DNA from 3 places in the Streptomyces sp. NPDC088097 genome. Region 1 is predicted to be linked to each of the others. Evidence: riboswitches for the same ligand, from Rfam matches in the RefSeq annotation. Region 1 holds a riboswitch; each other region holds the start of a gene.

The links. Region 1 has a riboswitch for cyclic di-AMP ahead of ACIOD1_RS25105 (transglycosylase family protein). Riboswitches for the same ligand answer to the same signal wherever they lie in the genome.
Region 2: linked by a shared signal. The riboswitch ahead of ACIOD1_RS14210 (LysM peptidoglycan-binding domain-containing M23 family metallopeptidase) and the one ahead of ACIOD1_RS25105 (transglycosylase family protein) in region 1 are both predicted to bind cyclic di-AMP.
Region 3: linked by a shared signal. The riboswitch ahead of ACIOD1_RS16870 (M23 family metallopeptidase) and the one ahead of ACIOD1_RS25105 (transglycosylase family protein) in region 1 are both predicted to bind cyclic di-AMP.

Annotation. Positions count from the first base shown of each region.
Region 1 covers NZ_JBIUTJ010000010.1:84,882-90,670, forward strand. The annotation lists gene eno (phosphopyruvate hydratase) at 1-883, opposite strand, end outside; gene ACIOD1_RS25105 (transglycosylase family protein) at 1,139-1,867, opposite strand; cyclic di-AMP (ydaO/yuaA leader) riboswitch at 1,870-2,041, opposite strand; gene ACIOD1_RS25110 (transglycosylase family protein) at 2,319-3,341, opposite strand; gene ACIOD1_RS25115 (cytochrome P450) at 3,477-4,754, opposite strand; gene ACIOD1_RS25120 (globin domain-containing protein) at 4,876-5,789, shown strand, end outside.
Region 2 covers NZ_JBIUTJ010000004.1:25,337-31,125, forward strand. The annotation lists gene ACIOD1_RS14205 (SGNH/GDSL hydrolase family protein) at 15-800, opposite strand; gene ACIOD1_RS14210 (LysM peptidoglycan-binding domain-containing M23 family metallopeptidase) at 964-1,983, opposite strand; cyclic di-AMP (ydaO/yuaA leader) riboswitch at 1,988-2,167, opposite strand; gene ACIOD1_RS14215 (tyrosine-protein phosphatase) at 2,490-3,308, shown strand; gene ACIOD1_RS14220 (aspartate aminotransferase family protein) at 3,380-4,783, opposite strand; gene hpnH (adenosyl-hopene transferase HpnH) at 4,780-5,789, opposite strand, start outside.
Region 3 covers NZ_JBIUTJ010000004.1:668,825-674,613, reverse strand. The annotation lists gene ACIOD1_RS16880 (M16 family metallopeptidase) at 1-1,254, shown strand, start outside; gene ACIOD1_RS16875 (pitrilysin family protein) at 1,275-2,642, shown strand; cyclic di-AMP (ydaO/yuaA leader) riboswitch at 2,891-3,050, shown strand; gene ACIOD1_RS16870 (M23 family metallopeptidase) at 3,063-3,872, shown strand; partial or broken gene ACIOD1_RS16865 (GntR family transcriptional regulator) at 4,058-4,779, shown strand; gene ACIOD1_RS16860 (HPr family phosphocarrier protein) at 5,222-5,503, opposite strand; gene ACIOD1_RS16855 (GNAT family N-acetyltransferase) at 5,713-5,789, shown strand, end outside.

The sequences.
Region 1 (5,789 bases):
CGGCCCAGTCGTCCTCGTACAGCGGGTCCTCGATGGAGACCATCGGGTACGCGGAGACGAGCTCCTCGTAGTACTCGGTCATCTCGGCGGCCGAGCGGGACTGGCCCTCGAACTCGTACTTGCCGTCCTTGTAGAACTCGGACGCGGCGACGTCGAGCGCCAGCGCGATGTCCTTGCCCGGGACGTAGCCGGCCTGCTTGATGGCCTCGACGATGAGGTCGAGCGCGGCGCGGTTGGACTCCAGGTTCGGGGCGAAGCCGCCCTCGTCGCCGAGACCGGTGGAGAGGCCCTTGGTGTGCAGGACCTTCTTGAGGGTGTGGTAGACCTCCGCACCCCAACGCAGCGCCTCGGAGAAGGACTCCGCGCCGATCGGGGCGATCATGAACTCCTGGATGTCGACGTTGGAGTCGGCGTGCGACCCCCCGTTGAGGATGTTCATCATCGGAACGGGCAGCAGGTGCGCGTTCGGGCCGCCGAGGTAGCGGAAGAGCGGCAGGTCCGAGGCCTCGGACGCGGCGTGGGCCACGGCCAGGGACACGCCGAGGATGGCGTTGGCGCCGAGGGAGCCCTTGTTGTCGGTGCCGTCCAGGTCGAACATGGCCTGGTCGATCAGGCGCTGCTCGGTGGCGTCGTAGCCGACGAGCTCCGGTCCGATCTGCTCGATGACGGCGAGGACGGCCTTCTCGACGCCCTTGCCGAAGTAACGGCTGGGGTCGCCGTCACGCAGCTCGATGGCCTCGAACGCACCGGTGGAGGCGCCGGACGGAACGGCAGCACGGCCGGTGCTGCCATCGTCGAGGCCCACCTCGACCTCGACCGTGGGGTTGCCTCGGGAGTCCAGGATTTCCCGGGCTACGACGACGTCGATGGAGGGCACGAGCATCTCCTTCTGGGATGTGACGCTGGGTGTGCGGTGGTGTGTCAGGCCGCGGGACGGCCTTGCCGACTAGAGCCTAACCGGATCGGGCCGGTCGACCGGCCGACCGCCCGGGTCCTGGGACGAAAAAGGGCCCGAATACCCTTCATCCAGGACATACGACTCTTGATCAGCCGGGCCCCGGGCCGGGACATGCCGCCGCCCGGCGCGCGAACGGCGCGCCGGGCGGCGGGTGGTGCGGGGGTGCTGTTACCCGAAGGTTCAGCCGAGGTGCAGCTTCTGACCCGGGAAGATCAGGTTCGCGTCCTTGACGATGTCCTTGTTCAGCTCGAAGAGCTTCTCCCAGCCACCCTTGACGTTGTTCGCCTTGGCGATGGAGCCGAGGGTGTCGCCCGACTTGACCACGTAGGAGCCGTTGCCCGTCTTGGGGGCCTCGGTCGAGGTCTCGGTCTTCGTCGGCGCGGGGGTCTCGGTGCGCTCGGAGCGGGTCACCGGGGCCTCGTCGCGGGGGGTCTGCGTCTTCGGCGCGGTCGGCTTCGGCGTGGCCGGCTTCGCGGGCTTGGGGGTCTCCGGCTTCGGCTTGGCGGGCGTGGTGGTCGAGCCGCCGCCGTTGTAGGAGGAGTTGGACAGGCCGACGCCGCAGGACGGCCAGGCGCCCTTGCCCTGGCCCTTGAGGACCTTCTCGGCGATGGCTATCTGCTGGGACTTGCTGGCCTGGTTGGCCTGCGAGGCGTACGCCTTGCCGCCGTACGCCGCCCACGTGGACGACGAGAACTGCAGGCCGCCGTAGTAGCCGTTGCCCGTGTTGATGGACCAGTTGCCACCGGCCTCGCAGGACGCGACCTTGTCCCACTCGGAGGCGGTGGCGGCGCTCGCGGCACCCGCGGTCATCAGCGGGGCGGCGACGGCGACACCGGCGACACCGGCGAGCGTGACGATACGGACGGCCTTGGAGCCGCGGCGGTGCTTGCCCTTGCCGGAAAGCAGCATGGATTTCTCCTCACCGACGCCTTCGAGGTGAGCTGTCGGGTTCGGGCGGATGAGTTGCCCGGCCGTGCGACCTAGCGCACGTCTTAACCCCTAGCCGGTTCGTGACCGTCTCTCAACGGCCGTTCCCGGCGCCTACCTTGGTTCCCCCGCTCCTGCCTTCGGCGCTTACGCGACGTGTGTTCCCTCCGTCCGCCGGCAGGATTCGGCGATGCGGTCGAAGGAGCCCGCGGTGGCGAGCGATTCAGAAGGTAGGCAGGTCTCTCCCCGATGTTCAACGCGCGACATCGGGGAGAAACCGCCCCACTTGCACCGTTGCGAACCACGTTTGCGCAGGTGAGGACGGGGTTTGCGGAAGTTCCGGAACGGGACACGCCAGTTGACCGGAAGAGACGCATGTCTCATTTGGCGATAACGGACATTCAGCTCTTTCTGGATGCCCGAACTGCCCCTATTACTTGGTTAGATCCAGGTTCTGGCCGGGCTTGATGAGGTCTGCGTCCCCGCCGATGACCTGCTCGTTGGCCTCGTAGAGCGCGTTCCAGCCCCCGCCGAGTCCCTTGGCCTTCGCGATGTCGGTCAGGTTGTCGCCCGCTTTCACCGTGTACGTGGGCTCAGCGGTCCCTGACGACGCGCCAGGAGTGCCGGGGAGCTCCAGCGCGGCCGGGCCGCGGTGCTTGCCCGCGCCGTCACCGGCCTCGGCCTTCGGGTCGACCGGAACGGTGGGGGCACTCGGGTCCACGGGGGCGGTCGGGGTGACCGGGGCCGTCGGGTCCACCGGGGCGGTGGGGGTGCCGGGCGCGGTGGGAGTGCCCGGCGCGGTCGGGGTGCCGGGCGCGGTGGACGGCGGAACCGTCGGGACGGCGGGTGGCGTGGTGTAGTCCGGGTCGGGCATGACGGGCAGTCCACTGGAGGGGCCGAGCGGGTAGTCCGGCAGGCCGCTGGGGCCGCCGCCCTGCGGGTCGGCGGGCTGCGGGGTCGGGGCGCCGAAGTCCGTCGCCTTCGAACCGGACCCGGTGACGGGGACCGAGGCGTCGGGGCGCGAGGGGGTGGGCGTGATCGGCGCGGGCTCGTGGCCCGGGTCCACCTCGGCCGCGGGGCCGGTCCGGGTCAGCCCGGCCGACGTGGAGCACAGCGGCCACGCCTGGGGGCCCTGGGAGGCGAGGACCCGTTCGCCGACGGCTATCTGCTGGGAGCGGCTGGCGAGGTCGGGGCGCGCCGCGTAGGCGAGTCCGCCGGCGGCCTTCCACTGCTCCAGGGTGAACTGGAGTCCTCCGTATGCACCGCTGCCGTAGTTGGCGCTCCAGGTGCCGCCGCTCTCGCAGTCGGCGACCTTGTCCCACGTGGCGATGTCGGCCGCGCTCGCGTTCGTCGTGGCGAGCAGTGGCAGGGCCAGAGCGGAGCCGGCAACTCCGGCGGTGACGACCAGGGCGGGTACCTGGCGGGGGCGTCTGTGGCGGCCGTTCCCGGGAAGCATGAGGATGCACCTTTCGCATAACGGCGGGGTAACGGCAGAACCTAGTCCCCTTCGAACGGATGTCACAAGTTCGAAGGGGCCCGGCTTCCGGTCAACGGGGGCCGTGGCGGCCCGGGATGACCCGGGATGCCCGACTCAGGCGTTTCGGGGCGTGAAGCGGACCGGGAGGGTGCGCAGGCCCCTCATGATCAGTCCGCCGCGCCAGCGCAGATCCTCTGACGGAACGGAAAGTTCCAGATCAGGCAGGCGGGTGAGCAGGGTCGCGAGGGCCGTCTGGCCTTCGAGTCGGGCCAGGGGGGCGCCGAGGCAGTAGTGGATCCCGTGGCCGTAGCCGAGGTGCTGATTGTCACTTCGGGAAAGGTCCAGCGTGTCGGGGTCCGCGAACCGCTCGGGGTCACGGTCGGCCGCCGCGAGGACGACCAGCACCGGGTCCCCGACCGCGACCTCCTGCCCGCCGAGGGTCAGCGGCTCGGTCGCGAACCGCCAGGTGGCCAGCTCCACCGGGCCGTCGTAGCGCAGCAGTTCCTCCACCCCCGTCTCCAGCAGGGCGCTCTCCCCGGCCGCCAGGGAGGCCTGGAGGCGCTCGCGCTGGTCCGGGTTCACGAAGAGGGAGTGGATGCCGTTGCCGATGAGGTTCACGGTGGTCTCGAAGCCGGCGAAGAGCAGGATGAAGGCCATCGCGGTGGCCTCGGCCTCCGTCAGGTGGTCCCCGTGGTCGCTCGCCCGGATCAGGTCCGAGATGAGGTCGTCGCCTGGATCGTCCCGCTTGCGGTGGATCAGTTCCCCGAGGTAGGTGCGGATCCGCTTCACCGAACGGGCCACGCCCCCGCGCGGACCGCCGCCGTGCCGGATCATCATTCCGGCCCAGTCGCGGAAGTCGTCCTGGTCCTCGCGCGGAACGCCGAGCATCTCGCAGATGGCGTAGATGGGGAGCGGGAAGGCGAAGTCGTGGATGAGGTCGGCCTCCCCCTTCTCCTGGAAGGCGTCGATGAGGTGGTCGGTCAGCTCCTGCACCCGCGGGGTGAACTCCGCCACCCTGCGCGGGGTGAACGCCTTCGACACCAGCCGTCGCAGCCGGGTGTGGTCCGGCGGGTCGATGTTCAGCAGGTGCGTCATCAGGTCGGCCTTGCGCTCCCCCGGGATCCCGGTGCGGCCCTTGGCGTGCGCGGTCCCCTCGTGGTGGGCCGGGTTCTTGCTGAGCCGCTGGTCGGCGAGGGCCTGGCGGGCGTCGGCGTAGCGGGTCACGAGCCAGGCCTCGACCCCGCTGGGGAGCGTGGTGCGGTGCACCGGGGAGTGCTCGCGCAGCCAGGCGTACGCCGGGTACGGGTCGGTGGCGAACTCCCAGTCGAAGAGGGTGGGGCCCTCCGGGGAGGAAGGGGTGTCGGCGGGGTCCGCGGAGGTCTGCTCATGCACCCGACGACCGTATCCCGGCGCGGAGCGGCCATCCCATATAGGTGGTTCGTCGCGGCTGTCCGTAGATCGGTGAGGTCTTGACCTCACGTTCCCCGGCCTTCCTACTTTCGGTTTTGTGGACGTGAGGATCTTGAAGAGCAGTTTCGCCGTGGTGGAGCGACGGGCCGAGCACGCCGTCAAGTTCTTCTACTCCCACCTCTTCTGGCACAACCCGGACATCCGCCCGCTCTTCCCCGGCTCCTCCCCGGACATGGAACGGCAGCGGGACCGGCTCTTCGCCGCGCTCACCCACGTCATCTCCCACCTGGAGAGCGACACCCTCCCCGGCTACCTCCACGACCTCGGCCGTGACCACCGCAAGTTCCTGGTCGGTCCCGAGCACTACGCGGCCGTGGGCGCGAGCCTGCTCGCCGCCCTCGCGGAGACCTCCGGGAAGGCGTGGACCCCGCCCGTGGAGAAGGCCTGGGCGGAGGCCTACCAGCTGATCGCCGACGCGATGACCGCCGGCGCCGCCGGGAGCACCGATCCGCCGTGGTGGGACGCCGAGGTGGTCCGTCACCTCCAGTACGGGGAGGACATCGGCGTGCTGACCCTGCTGCCGCACGCACCGCTCCCCTATGTACCCGGCCAGTACGTCAGCGTGAGCAGCGAGCGGGTGCCGACCACCTGGCGCACCTACTCCCTCGCCAACGCGCCCCGCGCCGACCACACCGTCGACCTCCACGTCAGCCGGATCGAGGGCGGCCGGCTGAGCACCGCCCTGGTCCGGGAGGTCAGGCCCGGCGAGGTGCTGCGGCTGGGGGCGCCCGGCGGGCACGCGACCCTGCGCCGCGACGACCGGCCCGTCACCTTCATCGCCGCCGGCACCGGGTGGGCGCCGGTGCGGGCCATGGTGGAGGAGCTGGCGGAGCACCCTCCCGATCACGACGTACGCCTCTTCGTGACCGCGCGGGACGCCGCCCACCTCTACGACCGGCCGCTGATCGACCGGTACGCCGCCGCCTTCGACTGGCTCGCCGTCACCTACATCACCCC
Region 2 (5,789 bases), on a different contig from region 1:
CCGACGGGGTCGGCCTACAGCGGGAGGAGGTCCGGACGCTTGGCTTCCACGTGGTCTCCGGAGGACTCCCCGCGCAGGCGGCGCCCGATCCAGGGGACGAGGTACTCGCGGGCCCACTGGATGTTGTCCCGGGTGACGTCCACCGATCCGCGCGGCGGCGTGGGCGGCCAGGGCTGGTCGGGGTCGGCCGGGACCGCGTAGCCGAGGACCTGCGCGGCGCGCAGGGCGACGCGGGTGTGCCCCTCGGGCGAGAGGTGGAGGCGGTCGCCGTCCCAGGCACGGCGGTCCTGGACCGACTTCAGCGACCAGAGGTCGAGCACCGGGCAGTCGTAGCGGTCGGCGATGGCGCGCACGTGGGCGTTGTACGTGGCGATCTTGCCCCGCAGGTGCTTGAGGACCGGCACGCCCCGGGTGTCGAAGCCGGTGGTGATCAGGACGAGGCCCACGGAGCCCGTGAGGTCGGCCACCGCCGCCTCGAACCGGTCCGCCGCGTCGTCGGGGTCGCTGCCGGGCCGGATGATGTCGTTGCCGCCCGCACAGAAGCTGACCAGGTCGGGGGCCAGCTCCTTGGCCCGGGGGACCTGCTCGGCCACGACCTGGTCGAGGAGCCTGCCGCGCACCGCGAGGTTCGCGTACCTGAAGTCGTGTTCGTCACGCCGGTCGGCCAAGAGCACGGCGAGCCGGTCCGCCCAGCCGACGAAGGAGCCCCCGGGTCCCGGGTCCCCCACTCCTTCGGTGAAGCTGTCCCCGATCGCCGCGTACGAGCCGATGGTCTTGAGTGTCGTCGTCGTCGCTGCCACGAGAGCCCATCCTTCACTCCCGTGAGCAACCTACGCCAACGTAATGAGGGGTTGACGGACCGTGATCTATACCACGCGCGGGATAAGGAATAAGTACACGTGAGGCCGGGACCCCCCTCGGGCCCCGACCTCACGTGCTCACCCGCTCGCGCGGAGGGTGATCTCAGATGCTGACGCCCTTGGAGCGGAGGTAGGCGAGCGGGTCGATGTCCGAGCCGTAGGACGGACCCGTGCGGATCTCGAAGTGCACGTGGGGGCCGGTCACGTTGCCCGTGGCGCCGGAGAGGCCGATCCGCTGGCCGGCGGTGACGGTCTGGCCCACCGAGACGGACAGCGAGGAGAAGTGGCCGTACTGGGAGTACTTGCCGTCGGCGTGCCGGATGACGACCTCGTTGCCGTAGGCGCCGCCCCAGCCGGCGGACACGACGGTGCCGGCGCCGACCGCCTTGACGGGGGTGCCGGTGCTCGCGATGAAGTCGACGCCGGTGTGGTAACCGGAGGACCACATGCTGCCGTTCTGGTGGTACGGGGTGGAGGTGCCCCCATCGACGGGAGCGACGAAACCGGAGCCGGTCGAGGGCGTCGTGGACCCCGAGGAGTCGGCGGCGGTCGCCGGCTTGGCCTGCTTCGCTGGCTTGGCCGGCTTCGCCGGGGCGGCCCGCTCGACGGGAGCGGCGGGGGCCTCGTCCGCGCCCGTACCCGAGTCCGCGCCCTCGTCGGAGGTGTCCTCGCGGCCGGATCCGGTCGCGCTCGAAGGCTCCGCGTCGCCGGAGCCGGACGGGGCGGCCGTGCCCGGTCCGCCGAGGGTGAGCTTCAGGCCCGGGTGGATGAGGGAGGGGTCGGTCCCGACGGCCTCGCGGTTGTCCTCGTAGAGCCGCTCCCAGCCGCCGTCGAGGTGGCGCTCCGCGGCGATCTTCGAGAGGTAGTCGCCGGAGACGACCACGTACGAGGTCGGGGCGGACCCGGTCCGGGCGGGAGCCGACGCGGGGGCGGCGGCCTGGAGCGCGGCGGGCACCTGCGGGGCCTGGGCCGGCAGGGCGGTGGTCGCGGCCGGGGCGGCGGCGTGGGCGCCGGCGGCGCCCATCAGCGGCAGCGCGAGGGCGGCGCCACCGGTGCCGGCCACGGCGAACCCGCGGGATATGGAACGGGACTTCGGACGGCGGTGCTTACCCTTCGGGGGCATGGCGAATTCCTCTCCGTCGCCTACGAGGTGAGCTGTCGGGTTCGGACTGGAGATGTCCGGCCGTGCCCGTGGGCCACGACTGGGTCCATGAGTACGGCTTCACCCCGAGCCGTTCCGGAGAAAGATCCGAAAACGGCGGCTTACCTGGTTCCCCCGCTCCTGCCGCGCGCGTCGAGTCGGGTGCGGTTGCCGGGCGGCGGCAGGATTAGGCGGTCCACCCGGATCGATCGCGAAGGTAATCGAGCCGGGCCGCACACAACAAGCCACGAATTCCCTGACGCGATAACAGGCGTGAGGGCTCGACCGAATTCCGGTTACCCTCCGTCCGTTCCGAACCGTCAAACAGCGCCCCGACAAGGGAATTCGAATCGCGTGATCAGGCACGCACGGTCACCGTATGATCTGGCTCACGGAGCCCGGCGCGATCTCAGCACCTCATATGGCAAGTTGGAAGCAATCTGTCCAATTCGGACACACAGCACGCTCGACGACGCGGAGGAGTACTCGTGACCCAGCAGATACCCCAGCCCCATCCGGCCGCACCCGAACCCGGGGTGGCGTTGTCCGGAGTGCGCAATTTCCGCGATGTGGGCGGTTTGCCCACCATTGACGGGCGCAGGGTCAGGCCGGGCGTGCTGTTCCGAAGCGGACATCTCGCTCATGCCACCGAAAACGACGCGGAGTTCCTCGCGTCCCTGGGGCTCCACACCATCTTCGACTTCCGCAACACCGCCGACCACTCCCTGGAGGGGCGGGACGTCGAACTGCCGGGCGTGCTCAACGTCAACATCCCGCTGTCGGATCCCGCCGACGGCCGCGAGTTCTGGAAGATGGTCCGCGACGGGGAACTCGACCAGCTCCGCTCCGCCCTCGGCGAGGGCCGGGCCGCCGCCCGGATGGCGAACTCCTACCGCGTGATCGTCCGCACCCGCACCGCCGAGCACGGCCGGGTGGTGCGCGCCCTGGCGGAGCACAGCGTGCCGGCGCTCATGCACTGCGCCGCGGGCAAGGACCGGGCCGGGCTGTCGATCGCCGTGACCCTGCTCGCGCTGGGCGTCGAGCGCGAGGCGGTCGTCGCCGACTACGTGCTGTCCAACGTCCCGCACAACCGCTACCTGGTGCGCCGGGGCTCCGACTCCGCCGCGCCCCGCTCCCCCGAGGTGACGGAGCTGCTCGCGCCGCTCTTCGACGCCCGCGCCGAGTACCTCCTCGCGGCGTTCGAGGCCATCGCGGAGGACTGGGGCACGGTGGACCGTTACCTCGCCGAGGGCCTCGGACTCGCGCCCGAGACCCTGGACCGGCTGCGGGAGCGGCTGCTCGACTGAGGTCCGGGAGGGGACGGGGTGCGCGCACCCCGTCCCCCCCGCGCCTCTTCCTCCCGCGCCCCGGTGGGCCGTCAGCGCTGTGCGACGGCCTGCTTGACGAGCGTCCGGCCGAAGTCCCACATCAGGCCGCCCCCGGCGTGCGCCTCGTCCATGACCTCGCGGAAGGCGCCGACGAACCGGTCGACGTCGCCCTCGTCCACGATCAGCGGCGGGATGAGCTTGATGACCTCCAGGTGGTCCCCCGAGACCTGGGTGAGGATCCGGTGCTTGTGCAGCAACGGCACCACCACCATCTGCGCGAAGAGCCCCTTGCGGGCCGCCTGGAGCATGGCCCAGCGACCGCGCAGGCCGAGCGAGGAGGGCCGGCCGAACTCGATGCCGATCATCAGTCCGCGTCCGCGCACCTCGTGCAGCATCTCGTACTCGTCCACGAGCGCGGCGAGCCGGCCGCGCAGGAGGTCTCCGGTGGCGCGCGCCCGCGCCACCAGCCCCTCGTCCTCCATGACGCCGAGGACGGCCAGTCCGGCGGCCATCGCCTGGGCGTTGGAGCCGAAGCTGGCGGAGTGCACGAGCACCCGGTCCATGGACGAGTAGACCTTTTGGAAGATCCAGTCCTTGCCCAGGGTGGCCCCGACGGGCACGTACCCGCCGGACAGGGCCTTGGCCACGCACACCAGGTCCGGCTCCACGCCGGCCTCGTGCTGGTAGGCGTAGAAGTCGCCGGTGCGGCCGAGGCCGGTCTGCACCTCGTCGGCGATCAGGAGCGCCTTGTGCCGGTGCAGGAGGTCCTGGGCGGCGCGCAGGTACCCGGGCGGCGCGGCGATGACCCCCTTGCCCTGGATCGGCTCGACGATCAGGGCGGCCACGTCGCCGTGCGCCAGCTCGCGCTCCAGGGCCGCGAGGTCGCCGAGGGGGACGCGCGTGTCGGGCAGCAGGGGGGCGAAGCCGTCCCGGAATCCGGCCTCCCCGTTGACCGACAGGGAGCCGGTGGTGAGCCCGTGGAAGGCGTGGTCGCAGTAGAGGATCCTGGGCCGCCCGGTGGCGTACCGGGCGAACTTCAGGGCCGTCTCCACGGCTTCGGTGCCGCTGTTGCCGAAGAAGACCCGGTCCAGGTGCGGGCTGTACGAGAGGAGCTTCTCGGCCAGCAGCCCGGGCAGCGGCTGGCAGTCGAAGCGGAGCAGGTCGGCGAGCTCGGCGTCGAGCACGTCGTGCAGGGCCCGGCGCACCACGGGGTGGTGGCGGCCCAGGCCCATCACCCCGAAGCCGGCGAGCATGTCGAGGTGGTCGTTGCCCTCGGCGTCCCAGAAGTGGGCCCCCTCGGCCCGCACGTAGACCTTGTCGAAGCCGATCGTGCGCAGCATCCGGGGCAGCTGGTGGTTGAGGTGGCGGGCGTGCAGCTCGTAGCGCTCGCCACCGCGCTCGGCGAGCAGGGCTCCGAGGTCGAAGCCCTTGCCCCCCGCCGGTGGCGCTGTCATGCCGATGAGTCCCGGTTCGACGCGAGGGTCTCCCGGACCGCGCGCAGGGACTCCTTGAGGGAGCCCATGGTGGCGAGGACGGCCGTCGGCTCGTAGCCGCAGTGCGCCATGCAGTTCGCGCAGCGCGGGTCCTTGCCCCGGCCGTACTTGTCCCAGTCGGTGTCGTTGATGAGCTCCCGGTAGGTGGGGACGTAGCCGTCGCTCATCAGGTAGCAGGGGCGCTGCCAGCCGAAGAGGGAGTAATTCGGAATGGCCCAGGCGGTGCAGGGGAAATCCGCTTTCCCTTCGAGGAAATCGAGGAAGAGCGGGGAGTGGTTGAGGCGCCAGCGTCGCCGGTTGCCGCCCGCGAAGGCCTTCTTGAAGAGTTCCCGGGTCTGTTCGACCCCCAGGAAGTGTTCCTGGTCGGGGGCCTTCTCGTAGGCATAGGCGGGAGAGATCATCATTTCGTCGACCTTGAGGTCGTCATTGAGGTAGTTGAGGACCTCGATGATGGTCTGCGGGGTGTCGGTGTTGAAGAAGGTGGAGTTGGTGGTGACGCGGAATCCGCGCTCCTTCGCCTCCTTGATGGCGGCGACCGCCTCGTCGAATACGCCTTCCTTGGCCACGGATTCGTCGTGGCGCTCGCGCAGTCCGTCGATGTGGACGGCGAAGGCGAAGTAGGGGGACGGGGTGAACTTGTCCATCTTCTTGCGGAGCAGCATGGCGTTGGTGCAGAGGAACACGTACTTCCTCTTCGCCACCAGTTGCCGCACGATCTCGTCGATCTGGGGGTGCATCAGCGGTTCGCCGCCCGCGATGGACACCATGGGCGCCCCGGACTCCAGGACGGCGCCCACCGCCTGGGCCACCGGCATGCGCTGCTTGAGCACGCCGGCCGGGTGTTGGATCTTGCCGCAGCCCTCACAGGCCAGGTTGCAGGCGTAGAGCGGCTCCAGCTCGACGATCAGCGGGAACTTCTCACGCTTGCGGAGCTTCTGTTCGAGAAGATAGGTCCCGACCCTGATGG
Region 3 (5,789 bases), on a different contig from region 1:
GTCGCCGCCGTCTGCCTCTGGTACGACGTCGGCTCGCGCCACGAAGTCAAGGGGCGGACGGGTCTGGCTCACCTCTTCGAGCACCTGATGTTCCAGGGCTCGTCCAGCGTTCCGGGCAACGGGCACTTCGAGCTGGTCCAGGGCGCCGGCGGTTCCCTCAACGGCACCACCAGCTTCGAGCGCACCAACTACTTCGAGACGATGCCGGCCCACCAGCTGGAACTCGCCCTGTGGCTGGAGGCGGACCGGATGGGCTCGCTGCTGGCCGCCCTGGACGAGGAGTCCATGGAGAACCAGCGCGACGTCGTCAAGAACGAGCGTCGTCAGCGCTACGACAACGTCCCCTACGGCACGGCGTTCGAGAAGCTGACCGCCCTCGCCTACCCGGAGGGCCACCCCTACCACCACACCCCGATCGGCTCCATGGCCGACCTGGACGCCGCGTCCCTGGAGGACGCGCGCCACTTCTTCCGTACGTACTACGCGCCCAACAACGCCGTCCTGTCGGTCGTGGGCGACATCGACCCCGTGCGCACGCTCGCCTGGGTCGAGAAGTACTTCGGCACCATCCCCGCGCACGACGGCAAGCAGCCGCCCCGCGACGGCTCCCTGCCCGAGGTCATGGGCGCGCAGCTGCGCGAGGAGATCGTCGAGGAGGTCCCGGCCCGCGCGCTGATGGCCGCCTACCGCCTCCCGCACGACGGCACCCGCGAGTGCGACGCCGCCGACGTGGCCCTCACCGTGCTCGGCGGAGGGGAGTCCTCCCGCCTCCACAACCGCCTGGTGCGCCGCGACCAGAGCGCCGTGGCGGCCGGATTCGGCATGCTGCGCCTGGCCGGCGCGCCCTCGCTGGGCTGGCTGGACGTCAAGACCTCCAGCGGCGTCGAGGTCCCCGCCATCGAGGCCGCCGTCGACGAGGAACTCGCCCGGTTCGCCGCCGAGGGCCCCACCGCCGAGGAGATGGAGCGCGCGCAGGCCCAGCTGGAACGCGAATGGCTGGACCGCCTCAGCACCGTCGCCGGCCGCGCCGACGAACTGTGCCGCTTCGCGGTCCTGTTCGGCGACCCGCAGCTGGCGCTGACGGCCGTCGGGCGCGTCCTGGACGTCACCGCCGAGGAGGTGCAGGCCGTGGCCGCGGCCCGACTGCGCCCTGACAACCGCGCGGTCCTGGTGTACGAACCGGTCGCTGCCGAAGACACGGACACGGACTCCGACGAGACCGGATCCGACGAGAACGAAGGGGCGGAGCAGTGAGCGACACCGCAGCCGTCACGATGACCTTCCACCCGCGCCCCGAGGCCGGCGAGCCCCAGCCGTGGGCGTTCCCCGCCCCCGAGCGCGGCACGCTGTCCAACGGCCTGACCCTGCTGCGCTGCCACCGCCCCGGCCAACAGGTCGTCGCCGTGGAGATCAACCTCGCGGCCCCGCTGGACGCCGAGCCGCAGGGCCTCGACGGGGTGGCGACCATCATGGCCCGCGCCCTGTCGGAGGGCACCGACAAGCACTCCGCCGAGGAGTTCGCCGCCGAGCTGGAGCGCTGCGGCGCCACCCTCGACGCGCACGCCGACCACCCCGGTCTGCGGGTCTCCCTGGAGGTGCCGGCCTCCCGCCTGCACAAGGCGCTCGGACTGCTCGCCGAGGCGCTGCGCGCGCCCGCCTTCGCGGACAACGAGGTCGACCGCCTGGTCCGCAACCGGCTCGACGAGATCCCGCACGAGCTGGCCAACCCGCAGCGCCGCGCCGCCAAGCAGCTCTCCAAGGAGCTGTTCCCGGCGACCCTGCGCATGTCCCGCCCGCGCCAGGGCACCGAGGAGACGGTCGCGCGGATCGACGCGGCGGCCGTACGCGCCTTCTACACGGCCCACGTGCGCCCCGCCACCTCCACCGCGGTGGTCGTCGGCGACCTGACCGGCATCGATCTGGACGCCGTGCTGGCGGACACCCTCGGCACCTGGACCGGCGACACCGCCGCGCCGCTCCCGGTCCCGCCGGTGACGGCCGACGACACGGGCCGCGTGGTCATCGTGGACCGGCCCGGGGCGGTGCAGACCCAGCTGCTCATCGGCCGGATCGGACCGGACCGGCACGACATCGTCTGGGCCCCGCAGGTGCTCGGCACCTACTGCCTCGGCGGGACCCTCACCTCCCGCCTGGACAAGGTGCTGCGCGAGGAGAAGGGCTACACCTACGGGGTACGCGCCTTCGGCCAGGTGCTGCGCTCCACCGCCGACGGCAAGGGCGCCTCGATGCTCGCCATCAGCGGCTCCGTGGACACCCCCAACACCGGTCCGGCGCTGGACGACCTCTGGAAGGTGCTGCGCACCCTCGCCCAGGGCGGACTGACCGACGCCGAACGGGACGTGGCGGTGCAGAACCTGGTGGGCGTGGCCCCGCTCAAGTTCGAGACGGCCGCCTCCGTCGCCGGCACCCTCGCCGACCAGGTGGAGCAGGAGCTGCCGGACGACTACCAGGCGCGGTTGTACGCGCGCCTCGCGGAAACCGGTACGGCCGAGGCCACTTCGGCGGTCGTGAGCGCTTTCCCGGTGGACCGACTGGTCACCGTCCTGGTGGGCGACGCCGCCCTGATCGAGGAGCCCGTACGGGCCCTCGGGATCGGCGAGGTCACCGTCGTCACCAACTGACGTCGGGGGGAAGGAGTCCCGACCGGGCTCCGACCGCGGCTCCACCGCCGACCCCTAACACCGGGCTCTGACAAGGGGTTCCGGCGGATTCACCGCCGGAACCCCTTTTTGTCCGCTTTACTGCGGAGGTTGCGCGTATGCGGTGTGGCGTACGCAACAAAATAGCTCGTCTGTTTGGTGATCGACTGGCGGTCCGCCTAGCGTCGCTCTTGCTGTCCGTCAGTTGTGCCCGCCGCACCCGCGGCACCGGACAGCGATCGCCGAGTCCCCGTCAGGCGCGAGCCTGGGGAGCCGGGGACCCACATGCGTCCCTGGGGTGAATCGGACCGCCTCGCAAGAGGGGGCCCGTAGGAGACCTTCCTGCTCCGAACCCGTCAGCTAACCCGGTAGGCGAGAGGGAAGGAAAGGATCAGCCCCTTCATGGCGTTTGGCAGTCGTACCGCAGCTCCCGGCAAGCACCGTGGTTCCAGCCGTTTGAGCCGTAAGACCGCCGGCTACGCCGGCATAGCCGCCCTCGCCACCACGGGCGTGGTCGCCACCATCGCGGCCCCGGCCTTCGCGGCCGACAACAACGGTCACTCCGCCGAGGACACCGGCCAGAACTCGATCGTCGTGGCCGACGGCCTCCAGGCCGACCTCCAGGACCAGGTCGACTCCCAGCAGCGCGCCGCTGAGGCGATCGCGGTCCAGGCCCAGGCCGAGGCCGACGCCAAGCAGCGGGCCGCCGAGGCCAAGCGCACCGCCGAGGCCGCCGAGGCCAAGGCGAAGTCCGAGCGCGATGCCGCCGAGCGCGCCGCCCGCGACGAGGAGCGCAAGCGCCTCAACGCCTACGTCGCCCCGATCACGGGCTCGTACGTCAGCACGAACTACGGCGCCGGTGGTGGCATGTGGGCCTCCGGCAGCCACACCGGCATCGACTTCCACGCCGACTCCGGCACCACGGTCCACGCCGTGGGCGCGGGCACGATCGTCGAGGCCGGCTGGGGTGGCGCGTACGGCAACAACGTCGTCATCCGCCACAACGACGGCACCTACACCCAGTACGGACACATGTCCTCGCTGAGCGTCTCCGTCGGCCAGACCGTCGGCGCCGGCGAGCAGATCGGCCTGTCCGGCAACACCGGCAACTCCAGCGGTGCCCACCTGCACTTCGAGGCCCGCTCCGGCGCCACGTACGGCACCGACATCAACCCGCTGGCGTACCTGCGCAGCCACGGCGTCGACGTCTGATCCGCACGCACATCGACGAAGAAGACCCCGGCTCTCCGAGCCGGGGTCTTCTTCGTTTCCCGCACGTGCGGAATGTTTCGTAATTCAGGCCGTCCTCGGAAATTATCGTGTGTTGCAATAGAGTCGCAGCACGGTCACGATCCCGGCGATGACGCCGGCCGTCGAAATCAAGCGGAGGTCCGGCCTTGCGAATTCCTGCGCACGCGGTATGCACAGCGATCCGCGACGACATCGTTTCCGGGTTCTTCGGCCCCGGAGGCCGGCTCACCGAGGAGGTGCTCGCCCGCCGGTACGGAGTCTCGCGCGTCCCGGTCCGCGAGGCGCTGCGCACGCTGGAGTCCGAGGGGTTCGTCACGACCCGGCGGCACGCGGGCGCCTGTGTGGCCGAACCGAGCGCCCAGGAGGCCGCCGACCTACTGGAACTGAGGATGCTGCTGGAGCCCCTCGCCGCCGCCCGCGCCGCCCACCGGCGCGGCGAGGCCCACCTGAAGGTGCTGCGCGGACTGGTCAGGCTGGGCCAGGAGCGGGCCCGGAGGGGGCAGGGGGAGGATCTGAGGGCCCTGGGGGGCTGGTTCCACGAGACCCTGGCCCAGGCCTCCGACAGTCCCGGGCTGATCGCCCTGCTGACCCAGACCCGGCACAAGATCGCGTGGATGTACCTGGTGGACGCGCCGGCGCGGCCGATGGACTCCTGGACGGAGTACGGGGCGATCGTGGACGCGGTGGCGCGCGGCGACGCGGAGCGGGCCAGGGCGCTGGCCGCGCAGCACGCGGAGCGGGCCACCGGGGCCTACCGGCTCCGGCCGCGGCCCCCGGCGCCGGTCGAGGCGGCGAGCGAGTCGCGTGCCCCGGTGCCTCGGTGAGGAGTTCGCAACCTGCCGTAAACACGGCGGGAGGTCCGCATTAACACGGCCCGTATACAAAAGGATCCGGGTGGTATTCGCGCATGATTTCGGGCGATGCCGGGCGCCATTGTGATGGCTTGTGATGGCGCCATGCGGCCCGAATTCTCGTAGCCGAGGCATTCCGGGAATCCAGACTGCCTACCCGGACATTCGTCTGCCCGGAACCAGGATATTTATCTCCCCGGAATTCGCCCTGCCGGAATTGCGCCGCCTTCACCGGAGGCGGGGTCGCCTGCGCGCGGCCCCGATCGACCGGCCCCGGCGACATCGATCGACGGGCCCCGGCGACATCGACCGACCGGTCCCGGCAACGACCGACCGGTCCCGGCATGGACCGACCGGTCCCGGCAACCCGACCGGTGCCGGCAACGACGAAGCCGCGGCCCCGTGGTGACGGCGGCCGCGGCTTCGGCGGTCTGTCGGTGGTGAACCGGACCCGAAGGGTCAGACGGTCTCGGGGAGCTCTTCGAGACCCTCGGCGACCAGCTTCGCGAGGCGGTCCAGCGCGGCGTCCGCGCCCTCGGCCTCGGAGGCCAGGACGATCTCCTCGCCGCCCTGGGCGCCCAGGCCCAGGACCGCCAGCATCGACGCGGCGTTGACGGGGTCGCCGCCCGCCTTCGCGATGGTCACCGGGACGCCGGAAGCGGTCGTCGCGCGGACGAAGATCGAGGCGGGACGAGCGTGCAGGCCCTCGGCCCACCCGACGTTGACGCGGCGCTCTGCCATGGTGATGCCCTTCAGGTTCTTACGGTTGTCTAGACCAGTCTCTCACGGCGTCCGGAATGCCAGGACCGACTTTCGGCCCGATCGTGCCGCCGTTCGACCCTCCCCAGCTTGCCTTGGTTTGCCCCCGGTCCCCGCATTCGCCGCGCGCGCGGCGAGGAGGCCGCCGTGGCACTCGCACACAGGGTCGGATCGCCCCTTAGGGTGGCCCCATGACCTCGGCGTCGGACCCTTCGTACCCAGCCCACTGGGAGGCGGACGTCGTGCTGCGCGACGGCGGCACGGCCCG